Regions from separate parts of the Enterobacter sp. 6722112 genome, predicted to be linked through region 3. Evidence: predicted binding sites of a transcription regulator. Region 3 holds the regulator's gene; each other region holds the start of a gene.
What was found. Region 3 encodes sigma-54, which starts transcription at its own class of promoters, with help from an activator protein. Its sites were predicted from a motif close to GTTGGCACANNTTTCGCTNT; they were not measured.
Positions count from the first base shown of each region.

Region 1: AC4OVU_RS13345 (branched-chain amino acid ABC transporter substrate-binding protein) is a predicted target of sigma-54. The motif match lies at 4,730-4,749, and genes of this name have one in related genera.
Region 2: glnA (glutamate--ammonia ligase) is a predicted target of sigma-54. The motif match lies at 4,104-4,123, and genes of this name have one in related genera.

Region 1 covers NZ_JBZWGR010000007.1:2,475,413-2,482,400, reverse strand. Annotated here, with positions in the region: gene AC4OVU_RS13365 (ABC transporter ATP-binding protein) at 1-310, opposite strand, end outside; gene AC4OVU_RS13360 (ATP-binding cassette domain-containing protein) at 307-1,182, opposite strand; gene livM (high-affinity branched-chain amino acid ABC transporter permease LivM) at 1,179-2,453, opposite strand; gene AC4OVU_RS13350 (ABC transporter permease subunit) at 2,465-3,379, opposite strand; gene AC4OVU_RS13345 (branched-chain amino acid ABC transporter substrate-binding protein) at 3,448-4,569, opposite strand; gene AC4OVU_RS13340 (YecA/YgfB family protein) at 4,981-5,649, shown strand; gene tyrP (tyrosine transporter TyrP) at 5,966-6,988, opposite strand, start outside.
Region 2 covers NZ_JBZWGR010000007.1:4,303,364-4,310,351, reverse strand. Annotated here, with positions in the region: gene glnG (nitrogen regulation protein NR(I)) at 1-1,380, opposite strand, end outside; gene glnL (nitrogen regulation protein NR(II)) at 1,392-2,441, opposite strand; gene glnA (glutamate--ammonia ligase) at 2,609-4,018, opposite strand; gene typA (ribosome-dependent GTPase TypA) at 4,396-6,219, shown strand; gene ompL (porin OmpL) at 6,300-6,986, opposite strand.
Region 3 covers NZ_JBZWGR010000007.1:3,747,546-3,754,533, forward strand. Annotated here, with positions in the region: gene kdsD (arabinose-5-phosphate isomerase KdsD) at 1-209, shown strand, start outside; gene kdsC (3-deoxy-manno-octulosonate-8-phosphatase KdsC) at 224-790, shown strand; gene lptC (LPS export ABC transporter periplasmic protein LptC) at 787-1,362, shown strand; gene lptA (lipopolysaccharide ABC transporter substrate-binding protein LptA) at 1,331-1,885, shown strand; gene lptB (LPS export ABC transporter ATP-binding protein) at 1,892-2,617, shown strand; gene rpoN (RNA polymerase factor sigma-54) at 2,665-4,098, shown strand; gene hpf (ribosome hibernation promoting factor) at 4,121-4,408, shown strand; gene ptsN (PTS IIA-like nitrogen regulatory protein PtsN) at 4,491-4,982, shown strand; gene rapZ (RNase adapter RapZ) at 5,028-5,882, shown strand; gene npr (PTS phosphocarrier protein NPr) at 5,879-6,151, shown strand; gene mtgA (monofunctional biosynthetic peptidoglycan transglycosylase) at 6,191-6,916, opposite strand; gene elbB (isoprenoid biosynthesis glyoxalase ElbB) at 6,913-6,988, opposite strand, start outside.

The sequences.
Region 1 (6,988 bases), 1.3 Mb from region 3:
CCATCAGCAGGTTCTCTTCTACAGACATATCCGGGAAAATGCGTCGTCCCTCAGGTGCCTGCGCGATGCCGCCGGTGGCAACATAGTGGGTGGATTTGTGGCTGATATCCTCGCCGCAGAAGAGGATCTGCCCGTTGCGGATCCGGGGCTGACCAAAGACAGACATCAGTAATGTTGACTTCCCCGCGCCGTTAGCGCCAATCAGGGCCACGGTTTCCCCTTTGTTAACCTCAAGCGAAACCTGCTTCAACGCCTGGATCACCCCGTAGAAAACATCCACATCCTGAAACTGAAGCATCGGTTCGCTCACAGATTTACCTCGCTTTCGTCGGTGCCCAGATACGCGGCAATCACTTTTTCATTGTGCTGGATTTCAACCGGTTTACCTCTGGCAATCACATCGCCATGATCGAGCACAATGATGTCATCTGAAATGCCCATCACCATCCCCATATCATGCTCGATCAGCAAAACCGTGATGTCATGGTGGTCGCGCAGGAACCGGATGATCTCACTCAGCTTGTGCGTTTCCACCGGGTTCAGGCCGGCAGCAGGTTCATCGAGACAAATCATCTCCGGGCCGGTACACATGGCGCGGGCGATTTCGAGGCGTCGTTGCTGGCCATAGGACATTTCCCCGGCCAGACGGTTCGCGCAATCCACCAGATCCACCACCTCCAGCCAGTAAAACGCCCGGTCCAGCGCATCGTTCTCTGAGCGACGATACGCAGGGGTGTTCAGCACCCCCGCCAGCAGATTGCGGTTGACGCGCATGTGCTGTGCCACCAGCAGGTTTTCCACAACGGACATCTCGCGGAACAGGCGGATGTTCTGAAACGTGCGCGCAAGACCCGCGCGGTTCACCAGATGCGTGCCGCCAAACATCTTATAGAACAGGCGTTGACCAAGCTGCGCCGGGTTGAGCCAGTCGCCCGGCTGGAATTTCTGGCCGAGCACCTGAATGACATTGGTGGTTTTATTTCGTGCATTGAACAGAATGTTGCCGCCGGAGGCCCGGTAGAAACCGGTCAGGCAGTTAAAGACGGTCGTTTTTCCCGCGCCGTTAGGCCCAATGAGTGCGGTAATGGAGCCGCGCTGCACCTCAAGATTGACGTCGTTTAAGGCCTTGATCCCGCCGAAGTGCATCATCAGATGTTCTACACGTAAAATCGTTGCGTTCATGGCGCCACTCCTTTACGCACGGCAAATCCGCTGCGGTTGATGCGGATCAGACCGCGAGGACGCCAGATCATCATCACCACCATCAGCATGCCAAACAGCAGCACGCGATATTCCGCAAAGCTGCGCAGCAGTTCCGGCGTGACGGTCAGCACAAAGGCGGCCAGTACGACGCCGACGGTGGAGCCCATCCCGCCCAGGACCACAATGGCGAGGATCAGGGCCGATTCAAAAAAGGTGAAAGAGGTCGGGTTAACAAACCCCTGGTAGGTGGCAAAAAACACCCCGGCGATACCTGCCGTCGATGCGCCCAGGGTGAAGGCCGAGAGTTTGACCAGAACGTGATTCAGCCCCATTGAACGGCAGGCAATCTCATCCTCACGGAGCGCTTCCCACGCCCGTCCAATGGGCATTCGGGTCAGCCGGTGTTTAATGTACAGCACCAGCATGACTACCAGGAACAGCACCGCATAGATGAAGATAAACTTCAAGTTGGGGTTATAGGTCAGGCCGAAGAACTCGTGGAAGGGGACGCCGCCTTCTTTGGCGCGTCGGCCAAACTCCAGACCAAAAAAGGTCGGGGCAGGGGCTGAAACGCCGTTAGGCCCGCCGGTGAAGGTGAGCCAGTTGTTCAGCACCAGGCGGATGATCTCGCCAAACCCGAGCGTGACGATGGCGAGATAATCCCCGTGCATGCGCAGCACCGGAAAGCCGAGCAGGGCGCCCGCGCCCGCGGCCATTAGCGCCGCCAGCGGCAGCATGCTCCAGAACCCAAGCCCCAGATACTGATACCCGAGCGCCAGCCCGTAAGCGCCGATGGCATAGAAGGCGACATAACCCAGATCCAGCAGCCCTGCCAGGCCAACAACAATGTTCAGCCCAAGACCGAGCAGGACGTAGATCAGTCCGAGAATGGCAACCGTCAGAACGTATTTAGTGGCCACAAACGGGAAGCAGATCGCCAGCGTGACAATCAGCGGAATGATCCAGCGCATGGGACTTTTATACGCCGGCGGCCGGACATACACCCCCGCATTGTCGGATTCAAACTGTGCCTGTAAACGTCTTCCGGCCGCCGTAGCTGAAAACGCGCTCAGCAAAAAGCGTCCCACCATCACCGTGCCTACAATCCACGCCAGCCGCTGGCCGTCAAAGGTAAAGCTGTAACCATCCAGTATCACGCCCGCAATCGGGCCGAAAATAATCAGAGCGATCATTCCGGAAAAAATCGAGTCCAGAATGCAGCGCTTCAGGGAAAAACCGTCAGAGGTCATCGCGTTGTTCCTTACACTTTAGCCACGACGGGGCGGCCCAGCAGCCCCTGAGGACGAAAGATCAGAATTAAGACCAGCAATCCAAACGAGAACACGTCTTTATAATCCGAGTTCACCATCCCGGAGAATTGCGCTTCTGCGACGCCCAGAATCAGCCCGCCAAGCATCGCACCGGGCAGAGAGCCGATGCCGCCCAGCACCGCCGCCGTAAAGGCCTTGATGCCGATAACAAACCCGACGTAAAAATCAAAGGTGCCGTAATTCATGGTGATTAGCACGCCCGCCAGCCCGGCCATGGCTGCGCCGATAATAAACACCAGCGAAATAATTCTGTCGGTGTTGATACCCAGGATGGAGGCCATCTTACGATCCTGCTGTACCGCACGGCACATGCGTCCTAAGCGGGTACGGTTGATAATCCAGGTCAGCACCAGCATGCCCGCGAACGAGGCGATGAGAATAAAGACTTTGGTATAGGTTATCTGGACAAACCCTTCGCCGAGGTGAAAACGCAGCACGCCATCAAGCATGGTGGGCACGCCCTGCTGGCGCGGGCCCTGGCTGAGCTGGACGTAGTTTTGCAGTATCAACGACATCCCGATGGCCGAAATCAGCGGTGCCAGACGCGTCGAGTTGCGTAGCGGCTTATAGGCGATGCGCTCAATCGTCCAGCCATAAACGCCGGTGACCACGATGGTGAAAACCAGCGTCCCCAGGATCAGCAGCGGAAAGGAGTGGAGTCCAAAAAACGCCAGCAGGGCCAGGCCAATGGCCGAGAGATAGGCGGAGATCATATACACTTCGCCGTGGGCGAAATTGATCATACCCATGATGCCGTACACCATGGTGTAGCCGATGGCGATAAGGCCGTAGACCGAACCCAGCGTTAAGCCATTAATTAATTGTTGCAGGAAGAATGTACTCATGGTCGCGCACCTGAATAAAGGGTTACGCCGACAGTCAGACCTGCCGGCGCTGAGCAGATTCCGTCCCGTTAAGGCACTTCTTTATATTTGCCTTTGTCATCCCACTGATAGACCACGTAGTCAGAGACTTTGAGGTCACCTTTGCTGTCCCAGGCTTTTTTACCCATTACCGTGTCGACAGGGTTGGCCTTCAGCCACTCGCTGGCTTTTGCGGAATCCGTCCCTTTCGTGGCCTTGAATGCCGCCGCGATAGCCTGCACAGACGCGTAGGCGTAGAGGGTGTATCCTTCAGGTTCAAATTTACCGGTGCGGAATTTCTCGATGACGGCTTTTCCGTCCGGGATCAGGCGCGGATCTTTACCGAAGGTCATGTAAATACCGTTGGTGTATTGCGCCCCACCGGCGGCGGTGACCATCTCTTCATTGACGATACAGTCTCCCGAGAAGAACTTCGCCTGCACGCCCTGTTCACGCATCTGGCGAACCAGCGGGCCCGCTTCCGGGTGACAGCCTCCGAAGAACACCACGTCCGGTTTTTGTGCGCCAATTTTGGTCACCAGCGCGTTAAAGTCTTTCTCCCCGCGGGATAACCCTTCGTACATCACCTCCTTCACGCCGCGTTTCGCCAGCGCCGCCTTAGTGGCGTCCGCCAGCCCCTGGCCGTAGGTGTCTTTATCGTGGATGATGACCACCCGTTTGGCTTTCAGCTTATCAAGAATGAAATCGCTGGCGACCTGGCCCTGCTGGTCGTCACGTCCGCACATGCGAAATATATCGCTCATGCCACGTTCGGTAATAAGCGGGTTCGTTGAGCCGGGGGTGATGGAGAGGATCCCTGCATCGCTGTAGACCTCGGAGGCGGGCATGGTCGACGAGGAGCAGAAGTGGCCGACGACCGCTTTCACCTTATCCTGATCGACTAAGCGGTTGGCAACGGCGACGGCCTGTTTGGGCTCGCAGGCGTCGTCGCCCTGAACCAGTTTGATTTTCTCACCGTTGATCCCGCCGGCGGCGTTAATGTCTTCCGCCGCCTGCGTAGCGCCATGCCAGTATTGATCGCCGTAGGTTGCGTTCGGGCCTGTGAACGGCCCGGCCACGCCGATGACGATATCGGCCTGCGCGGAAAAGGCCGTCACCAGACAACCGGCGAGCACCAGGGAGAGGGGAGTTTTGATAAATTTCAGCGACATTATTATGTTCCTTAGCAAAGAGGTTTTTGCACCAGGTATAAACCCGAACGCCTGATGGCATCGTAAATCCAAAAACAAGAGCGAGAACAAAATGCACTTTAGAAGCAATCTCATGCTTAATACGGCGAGGATCCCACGCACCGCGAAGCGCGCAGAACATTAAGCAAAAAGGTTGCCAGAATGGTTAATCCCTTGACCGGGTCACAACACGTTGAGTATAGAGCGCCGTTTTATGCGCCTTTGCGGGATGAGATGAATTTACAGCGGAGATCACATCTCCTTAACAACAAAGCCCATAAGTTGTGCAACGGTCACGATTTGCACGTTTTTGCAGCAATAAAGACCTAAACTTCAGATAGGCACACGCGGCGATCTATGTCAGGATCGTTTTTTTTATCAGGAGTATCAGCAATGGCTGAAGGCCCATTAAATGAAAGCGAGATGGCGTGGCTGGAAGAGACATTAATCTCTTACGGTCACGACGATGCATCCGTGATTGACGTGTCCGAACTGGACGGCATGCTTACCGCAGTACTTTCCGGTCCCGTTGTGGTGGAGCCCGACACCTGGCTGGTGGCGGTCTGGGGTGGTGAGAAATATATTCCGCGCTGGAAAAACGATCGTGAGATGAACCGTTTTATCGATCTCTGCTTTAAGCACATGAACGATATTGCCGAGCGTTTGAGCGAATACCCGGATCAGTTTGAACCGCTGTTTGGCTATAACGACGTTGACGGTCAGAGCTATACCGTGGTGGAAGAGTGGTGCTATGGTTACATGCGCGGCGTGGCGCTGACGGACTGGTCATCCCTGCCGGAAGCGCTGGAAGCGGACCTGGCGGTGATTGCCCTGCACGGGACGGAAGAGAACAGCGAGAAGCTGGATGCGCTGACCGAAGAGGAGTACATGGCCAGCATCGAAAGCATTCAGCCTGCGGCGCTGCGTTTGTATAACTACTGGGTGGCTAACCCGCAGCAGCCGGAAGCGAAAAAGCCGATCGTGAACGGGTCGAAGGTGGGGCGTAACGATCCGTGCCCGTGCGGGAGTGGGAAGAAGTTTAAAAGCTGCTGCCTGCATTAAATCATTAATTACTGTGGCCTGAATGGGGCACGGGTGTTGAGTCCCCGCTAAAATCGGCGAACCGGAGACCAGATGACAAAGGCTGGACGCCATGGATGGCGGCCAGAGGCGAATCGAGACAGGATGTCGAGTTGAGCCGACCGCAGGCAGATGGTCGGGAGGTGAGCGCAGTGCGAAGCACCGATTTTCCGCGGGGCCGCGGGGATTGATAAGGGGGCCGCGGCGGCCCCCTTATCCCGTTCACATGCTGTGAAAAAATTATATTCTGTTGATCTTAATGTGAACGGAACAGTACCTCAGGACCTGTATAAATAAGTTATCCCACTTCCGGCAGCATCCCCGCTGCAATCAGCACCTGCACCAGAATAATCACCACCCCACAACCAAACACCACGCACAGCATTGGCGTACCGCCCGCTACGCGATACCCCTGCTGCGGATGTTGCTGGCGGCTCTTCCACGCCAGCAGGGAAGGCAGCAGCAGGGCCAGTACCGATAACGCCACGCCAGCATACCCCAGCGCCATCACAAACCCGCGCGGGTAAAAGAGCGCGAAGGCCAGCGGCGGCAGGAAGGTCATCGCCCCCGTCTGTAAGCGTCCGGCAACGGTATTGCGACGCTGGAACAGATCCGCCATATAGTCAAACAGGCCAAGCGCCACGCCGAGGAAGGAGGTTGCCAGCGCCAGGTCTGCAAACAGATGTACCGCCAGCTCCACGTGTGAAGAGGCCACCACGTTACGCAGGGCAACCAGGAATCCATTCAGACCAGAATGCTCTGCCATCAGGCCGATAAAGGTATTGGAATCAATACTGCCCAGCGTCACCAGCTGCCAGAACAGGTAAGCAATCAACGGAATGGCGCTGCCGATAACAAAGACGCGGCGCAGCTTGCGAATATCACCGTTCATATAGCTCACGATGCTCGGCACGCTGCCGTGAAAACCGAAGGAGGTGAAAATAACCGGGATGGCCGAAAGCGCCAGACCTTTCTCCAGCGGGAGGGAGAGCAGGTTAATCTTGTGAACATGCGGTGCCAGCAGCACCAGCATCACAATCAGGAAGAGAATTTTGGCGCTGAACAAAAAACGGTTAAACAGATCGACCAGCGATGTGCCCGCGCAAACCACGCCGCCACCGATCAGCGTAAAGACAATGGCGCCTGTTTCCGGTGAAAGTGACGCGCCGAAGCCGTCATTGATACTTGACGCAATCAACTCCCCGGCGCCGCTGATGTAAGCGGCAGTCAGGGCGTACATCAGGAACATCATGCTGAAACCGGTGATCCACTGCCCGTAGCGTCCAAGATAGCGTGCAGCCAGGGAGCCTAAGCCAGTATC
Region 2 (6,988 bases), 560 kb from region 3:
CAGGGTGTTTCGACCCCATCCCAACAGGCGAGCCGCTTCCTGTTTGTGGCCCTGGGTATGACGAAGCGCGGTAGTCAACAGCGTGCGCTCCATCTCAGGCTGCGCTTCGGAGAGCAGATTTTGATGACCGGAACGCAGCGCGCGATCTGCCCACTGCGCCAGCAGCGTCGCCCAGCTGTCCGGCAGCGCATGTCCGGCGGTGCTTTCGGGCACGGTGGCTTCAAACAGCTCGGCGGGGAGATCCTGAATCAACACTTCCTGTCCGGCGGCCATCACGGTCAGCCAGCGACAGGTGTTTTCCAGCTGACGCACGTTGCCCGGCCACGCCAGACGGGTGAGGGCGGCATCCGTTTCCGGATGAAGCTGCTTGGCTTCCACGCCTAGCTCGCGGGCCGCCACTTGCAGGAAATGGCGCGCCAGACGCGGGATATCTTCCCGACGCTCGCGCAGCGGCGGGAGGTGGACGCGGATCACGTTCAGACGATGGAATAAATCCTCACGGAATTTCCCCTCCTGCACGCGCAGCTCCAGGTTCTGGTGCGTCGCGGCAATAATACGCACGTCCACCTTCACCGGCGCATAGCCGCCCACGCGGTAAAACTGGCCATCTGCCAGCACGCGCAGCAGTCGGGTCTGAACATCCAGCGGCATATCGCCGATTTCATCCAGGAATAGCGTTCCGCCGTCAGCCTGTTCAAAGCGTCCCTGACGAATGGTATTTGCCCCGGTAAACGCCCCTTTTTCGTGGCCGAACAGCTCAGATTCAATCAAATCTTTGGGGATCGCCGCCATGTTCAGGGCGATGAAAGGCGCTTTCGCCCGCGGGCTGTGGCGATGCAGGGCGTGCGCAACCAGCTCTTTACCGGTCCCTGATTCACCGTTAATCAAGACGCTGATAGACGAGCGCGACAGACGCCCGATGATGCGAAACACGTCCTGCATGGCCGGCGCTTCACCGATGATGTCCGTCGTAGGCCCGAAATCCGGCGCGTGTCGGGGCTGCTGTTGCTCCTGATAGTGACTGATGGCGCGTTCGACCAGGGCAACGGCTTCGTCGATATCAAACGGTTTTGGCAGGTAATCAAACGCCCCCTGCTGGTAGGCGCTAACGGCGGCATCCAGGTCGGAGTGGGCGGTCATTATGATGACCGGAAGCATGGGGTGGCGCTGTTTGATCTGCTTTAAGAGCGCCAGTCCGTCCATGCCCGGCATGCGAATATCCGAGAGCAGAACGTCCGGCGTTTTGGTGGTGAGTGCGTCGAGCACTTCGCTGCCGCTCTCAAATGTCGTGCAGCTTAATCCCGCTCCTGTGAGCGCGCGTTCAAGCACCCAACGGATGGAGCTATCGTCATCGACTACCCAGACTATCCCTCGTTGCATAAACGTCACCTTTATTTTTTAATCGGCAGGAAAACCGAAAACTCGGTATGTCCCGGCCAACTGGTAAATTCAATTTTGCCGGAGTGTTGGTCAATCAAATTACGGGCGATGGATAACCCCAGCCCGGTGCCGCCTTCGCGACCGCTGACCATCGGGTAGAACAGGGTGTCCTGGAGATGCGGCGGGATCCCCGGCCCGTTATCTTCCACATCAATACGTGCCGCCAGACGATAACGCACGCCGTGCAGCGTCAGCTGGAACGCGGTGCGGGTACGCAGAATAATTTCGCCACCCTCCGGGCCCAGCGCCTGCAACGCGTTACGCACAATGTTCAACAGCACCTGTTCAATCTGGTCCGGATCGTGCGCCAGCTCCGGCAGGCTTGGGTCGTAATCACGCACCAGCGTGACGTTATCTGGCAGCTCCATAGAGACGAGTTTCACCACCCGCTCCGCGACCTTGTGAATGCTTTCTGAAACATGCATCCCCGGCTGCTGCGGCCCGAGCAGACGATCGACCAGATTACGCAGACGGTCCGCCTGCTCGATAATGACGTTGGTATACTCCGCCAGGGCAGGGTCAGGCAGCGCTTTGGTCAAAAGTTGTGCCGCACCGCGTAAGCCGCCCAGCGGGTTTTTAATTTCATGAGCCAGCCCGCGCACCAGGTCGCGCGCCGCAATCTGCTGCGCATGCTGAAGCTGCTCCTGGCTGAGACGACGCTGGTTATCCATCGGCGCCATTTCCAGCAGAATCATGCCATCCGGCAGGCGCTGTGCGGTGAGGGACAAAATATGCGAGCGTCCGTCAATCACCAGCGTCACTTCGTTATCGGTGAAGCCCTGACCCGCCTGCAAACTCTCCTGCATCAGGCCAATATTCAGCGAGAAATAGCTCAGCAGTTCCGGCAGCGGCGTGCCAAACAGTTTACGGGCGCTTTGGGCGAGCAGCTGCTGCGCCGCCGGGTTGGCGTAATGCACCGCCAGCTCGTCGTCGACCAGCAAAATACTGTTAATCAAAGAATTGAGGATCTGCCCAGCATCGGGCAGCGTGCCAGTTGCCATTCAGCAGTCTCCTGGAGTCGTTGCACTATTTTAGTGCAGTATAGCGTTTTAGAGGTAAAAAGCGCGTGAGATCAGGTTGTTGGTGGAGAAAAAAGCCCATCCGAAGATGGGCTAAAGTTTCCACGGCAACTACTCCCGACGCGTATGCGCCGGGTAAAACAAATCAATTAAACGCTGTAGTACAGTTCGAACTCAACCGGGTGCGGCGTCATGCGAACGCGGTCGTTTTCTTCGGTACGCAGCGCGATGTAAGCGTCGATAGCTTCATCGGTGAACACGCCGCCAGCGGTCAGGAACTCACGGTCTGCGTCCAGCGCTTGCAGGGCTTCTTCCAGAGAGCCGGCAACCTGTGGGATCTCTTTCGCTTCTTCTGGCGGCAGGTCGTACAGGTTTTTGTCCATGGCTTCGCCCGGGTGGATCTTGTTCTTGATACCGTCCAGACCGGCCATCAGCAGTGCTGCGAAGCACAGGTATGGGTTAGCCGCCGGGTCCGGGAAGCGCACTTCGATACGACGCGCTTTCGGAGACGCCACCACCGGGATACGGATAGACGCAGAACGGTTACGGGCAGAGTAAGCCAGCATCACCGGTGCTTCGTAACCTGGGACCAGACGCTTGTAGGAGTTGGTGGTCGGGTTCGCCAGGGCGTTGATCGCTTTAGCGTGCTTGATAACACCGCCGATGTAGTGCAGCGCCTGCTCAGACAGACCCGCATATTTGTCGCCAGAGAACAGGTTGGTGCCGTTCTTGGACAGGGACATGTGGCAGTGCATACCGGAACCGTTGTCGCCGAACATGGGTTTTGGCATGAAGGTCGCGGTTTTACCGAAACGGTGCGCAACGTTGTGCACAACGTATTTGTAGATCTGAATCTCATCCGCTTTCTTAGTCATGGTGTTGAAGCGGGTTGCGATTTCGTTCTGGCCAGCCGTTGCCACTTCGTGGTGGTGCGCTTCAACAACCAGGCCCATCTCTTCCATGATCAGACACATGGTAGAACGGATGTCCTGTGAAGAATCGACCGGAGGAACCGGGAAGTAACCGCCTTTCACGCCCGGACGGTGACCTTTGTTACCACCTTCGTATTTGGTGGAAGAGTTCCATGCGCCTTCGATGTCATCGATAGCGACGTGGGAACCAGAAATGGAAGCGCCAAAACGGATGTCGTCGAACAGGAAGAACTCTGGCTCTGGCCCGAACAGAACGGTGTCTGCGATGCCGGTAGAACGCAGGTACTCTTCAGCGCGTTTTGCGATGGAGCGTGGGTCACGGTCATAGCCTTGCAGCGTGCCAGGTTCCAGGATATCGCAGCGGATGATCAGCGTAGGTTCTTCGTAGAACGGGTCAATGAGCGCAGTGGTTGCGTCTGGCATCAGAACCATGTCGGATTCGTTAATGCCTTTCCAGCCGCCAATGGAGGAGCCGTCAAACATTTTGCCTTCTTCAAAGAATTCGGCGTTCACCTGATGAGCAGGGATCGTGACGTGCTGTTCTTTACCTTTGGTATCGGTGAAGCGCAGATCAACAAACTTCACTTCATGTTCGTTCAGCATCGTCAAAACGTGTTCAGCGGACATACTTAACTCTCCAGATTGGTCATTGTCGTCGTGGTAACGAGGTCTTCAAATCGGCTGGGCTGCCATATTTTTACTGTATTTCTGTAAAGCGAAATCTGTGCCAACTTTTAAAACACCCCAAAAAGGCGTTATCATGCGCACCATAGTGCAGAAGGGCTGCACCACATTGGATTTGTTGCACCATTATAGTGCTTCTGTGTGAACATCGAGCACCATATTGGTGCAATTTACGTTAAAGTGCCCTTTTACCGCTCCGTGAAAGCGATCACAAAGCATCTCTGCAATACTTGTTTGCGGGGGATGTTTGTGATCCTGTTTTGTAGTGCGATTAATCCGTGTACAATAACGCGCTATTTCTAAATGCCTGAGGCAAAGTTGTGATCGAAAAATTGCGTAATATCGCCATCATCGCGCACGTCGACCATGGTAAAACTACCCTGGTTGATAAGCTGCTACAGCAGTCCGGTACGTTTGATGCTCGTGCCGAAACTCAAGAGCGTGTGATGGACTCCAACGATTTGGAGAAAGAGCGTGGGATTACCATCCTCGCCAAAAACACCGCTATCAAATGGAATGACTACCGTATCAACATCGTTGATACCCCAGGGCACGCCGACTTCGGTGGTGAAGTTGAGCGCGTGATGTCCATGGTGGATTCCGTGCTGCTGGTGGTTGACGCATTTGATGGCCCTATGCCGCAAACGCGCTTCGTGACCAAAAAAGCATTTGCCCACGGCCTGAAACCTATCGTTGTGATCAACAAGGTTGACCGTCCTGGCGCGCGTCCTGACTGGGTTGTTGACCAGGTCTTCGACCTGTTCGTTAACCTCGACGCGACCGACGAACAGCTGGACTTCCCTATCGTTTATGCGTCTGCGCTGAACGGTATCGCCGGTCTGGATCACGAAGACATGGCGGAAGACATGACTCCGCTGTACCAGACGATTGTTGACCGCGTTCCTGCGCCAAACGTTGACCTGGAAGGCACCCTGCAAATGCAGATCTCTCAGCTCGACTACAACAACTACGTTGGCGTAATCGGCATTGGTCGTATCAAGCGCGGTAAAGTGAAGCCTAACCAGCAGGTCACTATCATCGATAGCGAAGGCAAAACCCGTAACGGTAAAGTCGGTAAAGTTCTGACTCACCTGGGTCTTGAGCGTATCGAGAGCGACATCGCTGAAGCGGGCGACATCATTGCCATCACCGGTCTGGGTGAACTGAACATCTCCGACACCATCTGCGATCCGCAGAACGTCGAAGCGCTGCCAGCCCTGTCCGTTGATGAACCAACCGTATCCATGTTCTTCAACGTCAACACCTCTCCGTTCTGTGGTAAAGAAGGTAAGTTTGTTACCTCTCGTCAGATCCTTGACCGCCTGAACAAAGAGCTGGTGCACAACGTTGCGCTGCGCGTTGAAGAAACCGAAGACGCTGATGCATTCCGCGTTTCGGGTCGTGGTGAGCTGCACCTGTCTGTTCTGATTGAGAACATGCGTCGTGAAGGTTTCGAGATGGCGGTTTCCCGTCCGAAAGTTATCTTCCGCGAAATCGATGGCCGTAAACAAGAGCCATTCGAAAACGTAACGCTGGACGTTGAAGAACAGCACCAGGGTTCTGTGATGCAGGCACTGGGTGAGCGTAAAGGCGACCTGAAAAACATGAATCCAGATGGCAAAGGCCGCGTACGTCTCGACTACGTGATCCCAAGCCGTGGCCTGATCGGCTTCCGTTCTGAGTTCATGACCATGACTTCCGGTACCGGTCTGCTGTACTCCACCTTCAGCCACTACGACGACGTTCGTCCGGGCGAAGTGGGCCAGCGTAACAACGGCGTGCTGATCTCCAACGGTCAGGGTAAAGCGGTTGCGTTTGCGCTGTTCGGTTTGCAGGATCGCGGTAAGCTGTTCCTGGGCCACGGCGCTGAAGTTTACGAAGGCCAGATCATCGGTATTCACAGCCGTTCTAACGACCTGACGGTAAACTGCCTGACCGGTAAGAAACTGACCAACATGCGTGCGTCCGGTACTGACGAAGCAACGGTTCTGGTTCCACCGATCAAGATGACGCTGGAGCAGGCTCTGGAATTCATCGATGATGACGAACTGGTCGAAGTGACGCCTCAGTCAATTCGTATCCGTAAACGTCACCTGACCGAGAACGATCGTAAACGTGCAATGCGCGGTGCGAAAGAAGAGTAATTCGGTTATGCCGTAGGCCGGGTAAGCGCATGCGCCACCCGGCAACGAAAAAGCCGCTGAGCGATCAGCGGCTTTTTTTATTAGAACGAATACCGCAACCCTAAACGGATCCGGTACTGCTCGCGGTTGTAATCATTCCATCGGTCCAGCCACTGTAGCTCAAGATACGGCAGCCAGTTTCTGTCGATCTTATAGCTGAATTTATTGGTAATTTCCCAGTGATGATCTTTGCCATTTTTGCTGTGGTAATCATTCACCCGCTGGAAAAAGTGCGGCTCAAAGGTGTAGAAAAACGCATCCGTCACTTTGAAATTCCAGTAGTTGGCAAATTCATGTGTGTCGTTCTTATCCATCTGCCCGTTATAGTCCGGCGTATCGTAATTGTTATGGTTATAGCGATAGCGGAACGTCAGATTAAACCAGTCCGTAAATTTATAGTTAGTATCTAAATAAACCGCGCCACCTGATCCTGCGCTGCTGTCATTAATCAAGCCGCCGGGCTGGAAGGTCAGTTTGTCGGTCGGTTTGAAGAGTGGATACCACCCCTCAATTTCGTTATAGCTGTGCTTCAGTTCGTCCCATTTCCCCACGTTATAAGCGTTGGTGAACATCAGTCCCGCGCCCATATCGAAGTTATAGCCCGCACGCAGGATCACTTCGTGCAGCTCAGAGGCGGTGTTGTAGGCTTCGCGCGTTTCGACATAGGCCCCGGCAAAAACCGGGCAGGACACAGACGACACGATCAGTACGGTGATGATTCTTTTCATAA
Region 3 (6,988 bases):
GGGTATTCGATATGGGTGTGGATGTCCGAACGCTGGGCATTGCTGATGTGATGACGCCAGGCGGGATCCGCGTCCGTCCGGGCACGCTGGCGGTAGATGTGCTGAACCTGATGCAGTCCCGTCATATTACCTCAGTGATGGTTGCCGATGGCGACCAACTGCTGGGTGTGGTACATATGCATGATCTGCTGCGCGCTGGCGTAGTGTAATGAAGGATAAGACAATGAGTAATGCGGGTGCATCCCTTGCAACCTGTTATGGCCCGGTGAGCGCCCACATGATGGCAAAGGCGGAAAATATCCGCCTGTTGATCCTCGATGTGGATGGTGTGCTCTCCGACGGTCTGATTTATATGGGCAATAACGGCGAAGAGCTGAAAGCCTTTAACGTTCGCGACGGTTACGGTATCCGCTGTGCGCTCACGTCCGGTATTGAAGTTGCTATCATCACCGGGCGGAAAGCTAAACTGGTAGAAGATCGGTGTGAAACGCTGGGCATTACCCATCTCTATCAGGGGCAGTCTGATAAGATGGTAGCTTTCCGGGATCTGCTGGGAAAACTGGCCATTGCACCAGAGAATGTGGCATACGTCGGGGATGATTTGATCGACTGGCCAGTGATGGCGGAGGTGGGTCTGAGCATCGCCGTGGCTGACGCGCACCCGCTGCTGATCCCGCGTGCTGATTACGTTACCCATATTCACGGTGGCCGCGGCGCCGTCCGTGAAGTCTGCGATCTGCTTCTGCTGTCGCAGGGCAAGCTTGATGAGGCGAAAGGGCAATCGATATGAGTAAAACCAGACGTTGGGTTATCATTCTGCTTGCGCTTGTCGCCCTGGTACTGATTGGCGTCAACCTCGCTGACCGCGATGATACGCAAGCGGAAGTGGTTAACACGAGCGACCCGACCTACAAAAGCGATCACAGCGACACCGTGGTCTATAGCCCGGAAGGCGCGCTGAACTATCGCCTCGTTGCTCAGCATGTAGAATATTTTTCAGATGACGGTACCTCGTGGTTTACCCAACCGGTCATGACCACCTTTGATACGGACAAAGTGCCGACGTGGTCTATCAAGTCTGACCGGGCAAAACTGACAAATGACCGTATGCTTTACCTGTATGGTCACGTTGAAGTCAACGCCCTGACCGCTGACGCGCAACTGCGAAAAATTACGACGGATAACGCCCAGATCAACCTGGTCACCCAGGATGTCACGTCGCAGGATCTAGTCACCCTGTATGGCACAACATTTAATTCCAGCGGTTTAAGAATGCGCGGGAACTTACGCAGCAAAAACGCCGAGCTGATTGAAAAGGTTAGAACCTCCTATGAAATTCAAAACAAACAAACTCAGCCTTAAAGTTGTTATCGCCAGCGCGCTGCTGGCGGCCAGTCTTCCCGCGCTTGCTGTGACTGGCGACACCGAACAGCCGATTCATATTGAATCCGATACCCAGTCTCTGGATATGCAGGGTAACGTCGTCACCTTTACCGGCAACGTCGTCATGACCCAGGGCACCATTAAAATCAACGCCGACAAAGTGGTCGTTACCCGTCCGGGCGGCGAGCAGGGCAAAGAGATTATCGATGGTTATGGCAACCCGGCCACCTTCTACCAGATGCAGGACAACGGCAAGCCGGTGAAAGGCCATGCCTCGCATATGCACTATGAACTGGCGAAGGATCTGGTCATCCTGACCGGTAATGCTTACCTAGAACAGCTGGACAGCAATATCAAAGGCGACAAGATCACCTATCTGGTGAAAGAGCAGAAAATGCAGGCCTCCAGCGAAAAAGGCAAACGCGTCACGACCGTGCTTGTGCCTTCGCAGTTGCAGGACAAGAACAACGGTCAGGCTCCGGCACAGAAAAAGAGTAACTAATTCGTTATGGCAACTTTAACTGCAAAAAACCTCGCGAAAGCGTATAAGGGCCGCCGCGTCGTCGAAGATGTCAGTCTGACCGTCAACTCCGGCGAAATCGTGGGTTTGCTTGGCCCTAACGGGGCGGGTAAAACCACGACCTTCTACATGGTGGTGGGCATCGTCCCGCGTGACGCCGGCAACATCATCATCGATGATGAAGATATCAGCCTGCTGCCGCTGCATGCCCGCGCGCGTCGTGGCATCGGCTATTTGCCGCAGGAAGCGTCTATTTTCCGCCGCTTAAGCGTGTTCGACAACCTGATGGCCGTGCTCCAGATCCGTGACGATCTGACCAGCGAGCAGCGCTCTGACCGTGCGAACGAGCTGATGGAAGAGTTTCATATCGAGCATCTGCGTGACAGCCTCGGCCAGGCGCTGTCCGGTGGTGAACGCCGCCGCGTTGAGATTGCGCGCGCGCTGGCAGCAAACCCAAAATTCATCCTGCTGGATGAACCGTTTGCGGGCGTTGACCCCATCTCCGTTATCGATATCAAACGTATCATTGAGCACCTGCGCGACAGCGGGCTTGGCGTACTGATCACGGACCACAACGTTCGTGAAACGCTGGCCGTGTGTGAGCGCGCCTACATAGTGAGCCAGGGCCATCTGATTGCCCACGGTACGCCGCAGCAAATCCTCGAAGATGAGCATGTTAAGCGCGTGTACCTTGGGGAAGACTTCAGACTCTGATAGGGTAGAGGTTAAGTCACGCCGAACCGGAGAAAAACGCTCTGAACATGAAGCAAGGTTTGCAATTACGGCTCAGCCAGCAACTGGCCATGACGCCGCAGCTACAGCAGGCAATCCGTCTGTTGCAGCTGTCCACGTTAGAACTCCAGCAGGAGCTCCAGCAGGCGCTGGACAGCAATCCGCTGCTGGAGCAAACCGATCTTCATGACGAGGTAGACGCCCAGCAGACGCAGGACACAGAAACGCTCGACTCCGTAGATGCGCTCGAACAGAAAGAGATGCCGGACGAACTGCCGCTGGATGCCAGCTGGGATGAAATTTACACCGCGGGTACCCCTTCCGGGACACGTGCAGACTACCAGGACGATGAACTCCCGGTCTACCAGGGCGAAACCACCCAGTCGCTTCAGGACTACCTGATGTGGCAGGTAGAGCTGACCCCTTTCTCCGATACCGATCGCGCCATTGCCACCTCGATTGTCGATGCCGTTGACGACACGGGCTATTTGACCGTGACGTTGGACGAGATTCTTGAAAGCATCGGCAATGACGAGATTGAACTGGAAGAGATCGAAGCCGTTCTGAAACGCGTTCAGCGTTTCGACCCGATAGGTGTCGCCGCGAAAGATCTGCGCGACTGCCTTCTGATCCAGCTTTCGCAGTTTGCCAAAGAGACACCGTGGATTGACGAAGCCCGGCTCATCATCAGCGATCATCTGGATCTGCTGGCGAATCACGACTTCCGCACCCTGATGCGCGTCACACGCCTGAAAGAAGAGGTGCTGAAGGAAGCGGTGAATCTGATCCAGTCGCTCGATCCGCGTCCGGGGCAGTCGATCCAGACCAGCGAACCGGAATATGTCATTCCTGATGTGCTGGTGAGAAAACACAATGGCCGGTGGGTCGTTGAACTGAACGCCGACAGCATTCCTCGCCTGCAAATCAACCAGCAATACGCCTCCATGTGCACCAGCGCCCGTAACGACGCTGATAATCAATACATTCGCAGCAACCTTCAGGAAGCACGCTGGTTGATCAAGAGCCTGGAGAGCCGTAATGACACGCTGCTGCGCGTCAGCCGCTGTATTGTCGAACAGCAGCAGGCGTTCTTTGAGCAGGGCGAAGAGTTTATGAAACCGATGGTGCTGGCAGACATCGCCCAGGCCGTCGAGATGCATGAATCAACCATTTCCCGCGTGACCACGCAGAAATATCTGCACAGCCCACGCGGTATTTTTGAGCTTAAGTATTTCTTCTCCAGCCACGTGAACACCGAAGGCGGCGGCGAAGCCTCGTCAACGGCTATTCGCGCACTGGTGAAGAAGTTGATCGCCGCGGAGAACCCCGCGAAGCCACTCAGTGACAGTAAGTTAACCACCATGCTGTCCGATCAGGGTATTATGGTGGCACGTCGTACTGTCGCGAAGTATCGAGAGTCTTTATCCATTCCGCCGTCTAACCAGCGTAAACAACTGGTTTGACACAACCGATAAGGAAGACACTATGCAGCTCAATATCACCGGACATAACGTCGAGATTACTGAGGCTTTACGCGATTTTGTAAACACTAAGTTTGCGAAACTCGAGCAGTATTTCGAGAGGATCAACCAGGTCTATGTTGTGTTGAAAGTGGAGAAAGTGACGCATATCTCGGATGCGACCCTGCACGTCAACGGAGGGGAACTCCATGCCAGTGCGGAAGGGCAAGACATGTACGCGGCTATCGACGGCTTGATTGATAAGCTTGCGAGACAGCTCAATAAACATAAAGATAAACTGAAACAACACTAATTGTCCGGGCAGTTAACGGGTGCAGGACGGCCTGTTGTGAAACACAACAGGCCATTTGTACAGTTAGCGCTTAGGTGAAATTATGATAAACAACGATTCCGCTCTTCAACTGAGCAATGTCCTTAACCAGGATTGTACCCGCAGTGGCGTTCACTGCCAGAGCAAAAAACGTGCGCTGGAAATCATCAGTGAGCTGGCCGCAAAACAGCTGGGTCTGCCGCCGCAGATCGTGTTTGAAGCCATTCTGACCCGTGAAAAAATGGGCAGTACCGGCATCGGCAATGGCATTGCGATCCCGCATGGCAAGCTGGAAGAAGATACGCTGCGTGCCGTGGGGGTGTTTGTGCAACTGGAAACGCCTATCGCTTTTGACGCCATCGATAACCAGCCTGTGGATCTGCTTTTCGCGCTGCTGGTTCCTGCCGATCAGACCAAAACCCACCTGCACACGCTGTCGCTGGTTGCCAAACGTCTGGCGGATAAAACCATTTGTCGTCGACTGCGCTCAGCCCAAAGTGATGAAGAGCTTTATCAAATTATCACTGAAGCAGAAGGCAATCAGGATGAGGCATAATCGGGAAAGGGCCTTCAGAACGGCTGCCCTGAGGAGAAACGGAACATGGTGCTGATGATCGTCAGCGGTCGTTCGGGGTCCGGGAAGTCCGTGGCCCTGCGCGCGCTGGAAGACATGGGATTTTACTGTGTAGATAACCTGCCGGTAGTGTTGTTACCCGATCTGGCGCGGACGCTGGGGGACAGGCAAATCTCTGCCGCCGTCAGTATCGACGTGCGTAACATGCCGGAATCGCCGGAAATCTTCGAGCAGGCAATGAACAGCCTGCCGGAATGCTTCTCGCCTCAGCTCTTGTTCCTGGACGCTGACCGCAACACGCTGATCCGTCGCTACAGCGATACACGTCGTTTGCATCCGCTCTCCAGTAAAAATCTTTCGCTGGAAAGCGCCATCGATAAAGAGAGCGATCTGCTTGAGCCGCTGCGTTCCCGGGCCGACCTGATTGTCGACACCTCCGAAATGTCCGTCCACGAGCTGGCGGAAATGCTGCGTACGCGCTTACTCGGCAAGCGCGAGCGCGAACTGACGATGGTGTTTGAATCCTTCGGCTTTAAGCACGGCATACCTATCGATGCGGATTACGTTTTTGATGTGCGTTTCCTGCCGAACCCACACTGGGATCCGAAACTGCGTCCGATGACCGGTCTGGATAAGCCGGTGGCAGCGTTCCTCGATCGACACACAGAAGTACACAATTTTATCTACCAGACGCGAAGCTACCTTGAGCTATGGTTACCTATGCTGGAAACAAACAATCGCAGCTACCTGACGGTGGCGATTGGCTGTACCGGCGGTAAACATCGTTCGGTCTACATTGCCGAACAGCTGGCCGATTACTTCCGCTCACGCGGGAAGAACGTTCAGTCCCGTCATCGCACGCTGGAAAAACGCAAAACATGACCGTAAAACAGACCGTCGAAATCACCAACAAGCTGGGCATGCATGCGCGCCCGGCGATGAAGCTGTTTGAACTGATGCAGGGTTTTGATGCTGAGGTGCTGCTGCGCAACGACGAGGGAACCGAGGCAGAAGCCAACAGCGTGATTGCGCTACTGATGCTGGATTCTGCCAAAGGCCGTCAGATTGAAGTTGAAGCCACCGGCCCGCAGGAAGAAGAAGCGCTGGCGGCAGTGATTGCCCTGTTCAACGCCGGGTTTGACGAAGACTAACGTTCGCCATGTCGGCGGGTAGCGCTGCGCTTACCCGCCCTACCTAAGATTATTTCGCTCCATAAACCCTTCCCCACCCAGCTGGCGCATCTGACGCATAATCCACGCCTGGCGGCTTCGCACGTAGCCTGACGGGGCGCTGGCCTTAAAACGCAGCGGGTTCGGCAGCACGGCGGCAAGCAGTGCCGCTTCGGACATAGTCAGCCTGCTGGCGGGCTTGCCAAAATAGCGCTGCGATGCCGCTTCGACACCAAATACGCCGTCACCAAATTCCGCGATATTCAGGTAGACGGTTAAAATGCGTTTTTTGCTCCACACCGTCTCGACGCCCAGCGTCAGCCCGGCCTCCAGCCCTTTTCTCACCCAGCTGCGACCGTCCCATAAGAACAGGTTTTTTACCGTTTGCTGAGAAAGCGTCGATGCGCCGCGGACGCGGTTTTCATGACGTTCATTATGATCCAGCGCCTTCTCGATAGCCGCCACGTCAAAACCCCAGTGGTCCGGGAATTTCTGATCTTCTGCCGCAATGACCGCCAGCCCCATCCACGGCGAGATTGCATCCATGCTGACCCAGTCAGAATGGGCAACATAGCCAAAATCCCCAGAGAGCCAGGCGCTAATCTGCCGCTCTGCCATCACGGCCGAGAACGGGACGGGCAGGATGCTGAACAGCGCAATACCGCCGCCCCAGAACACAGCCAGGACCATCACAATACGCAGCAGGATCCGTTTTAACCACCCGCCGGGGGAGAATTTACGACTCATTCGGTCAGGACCAGCACTCTGTCCACCAGCTTTTCAATGCCTGCGGCAGCCTCGGCAATGTTCTGCGCCAGC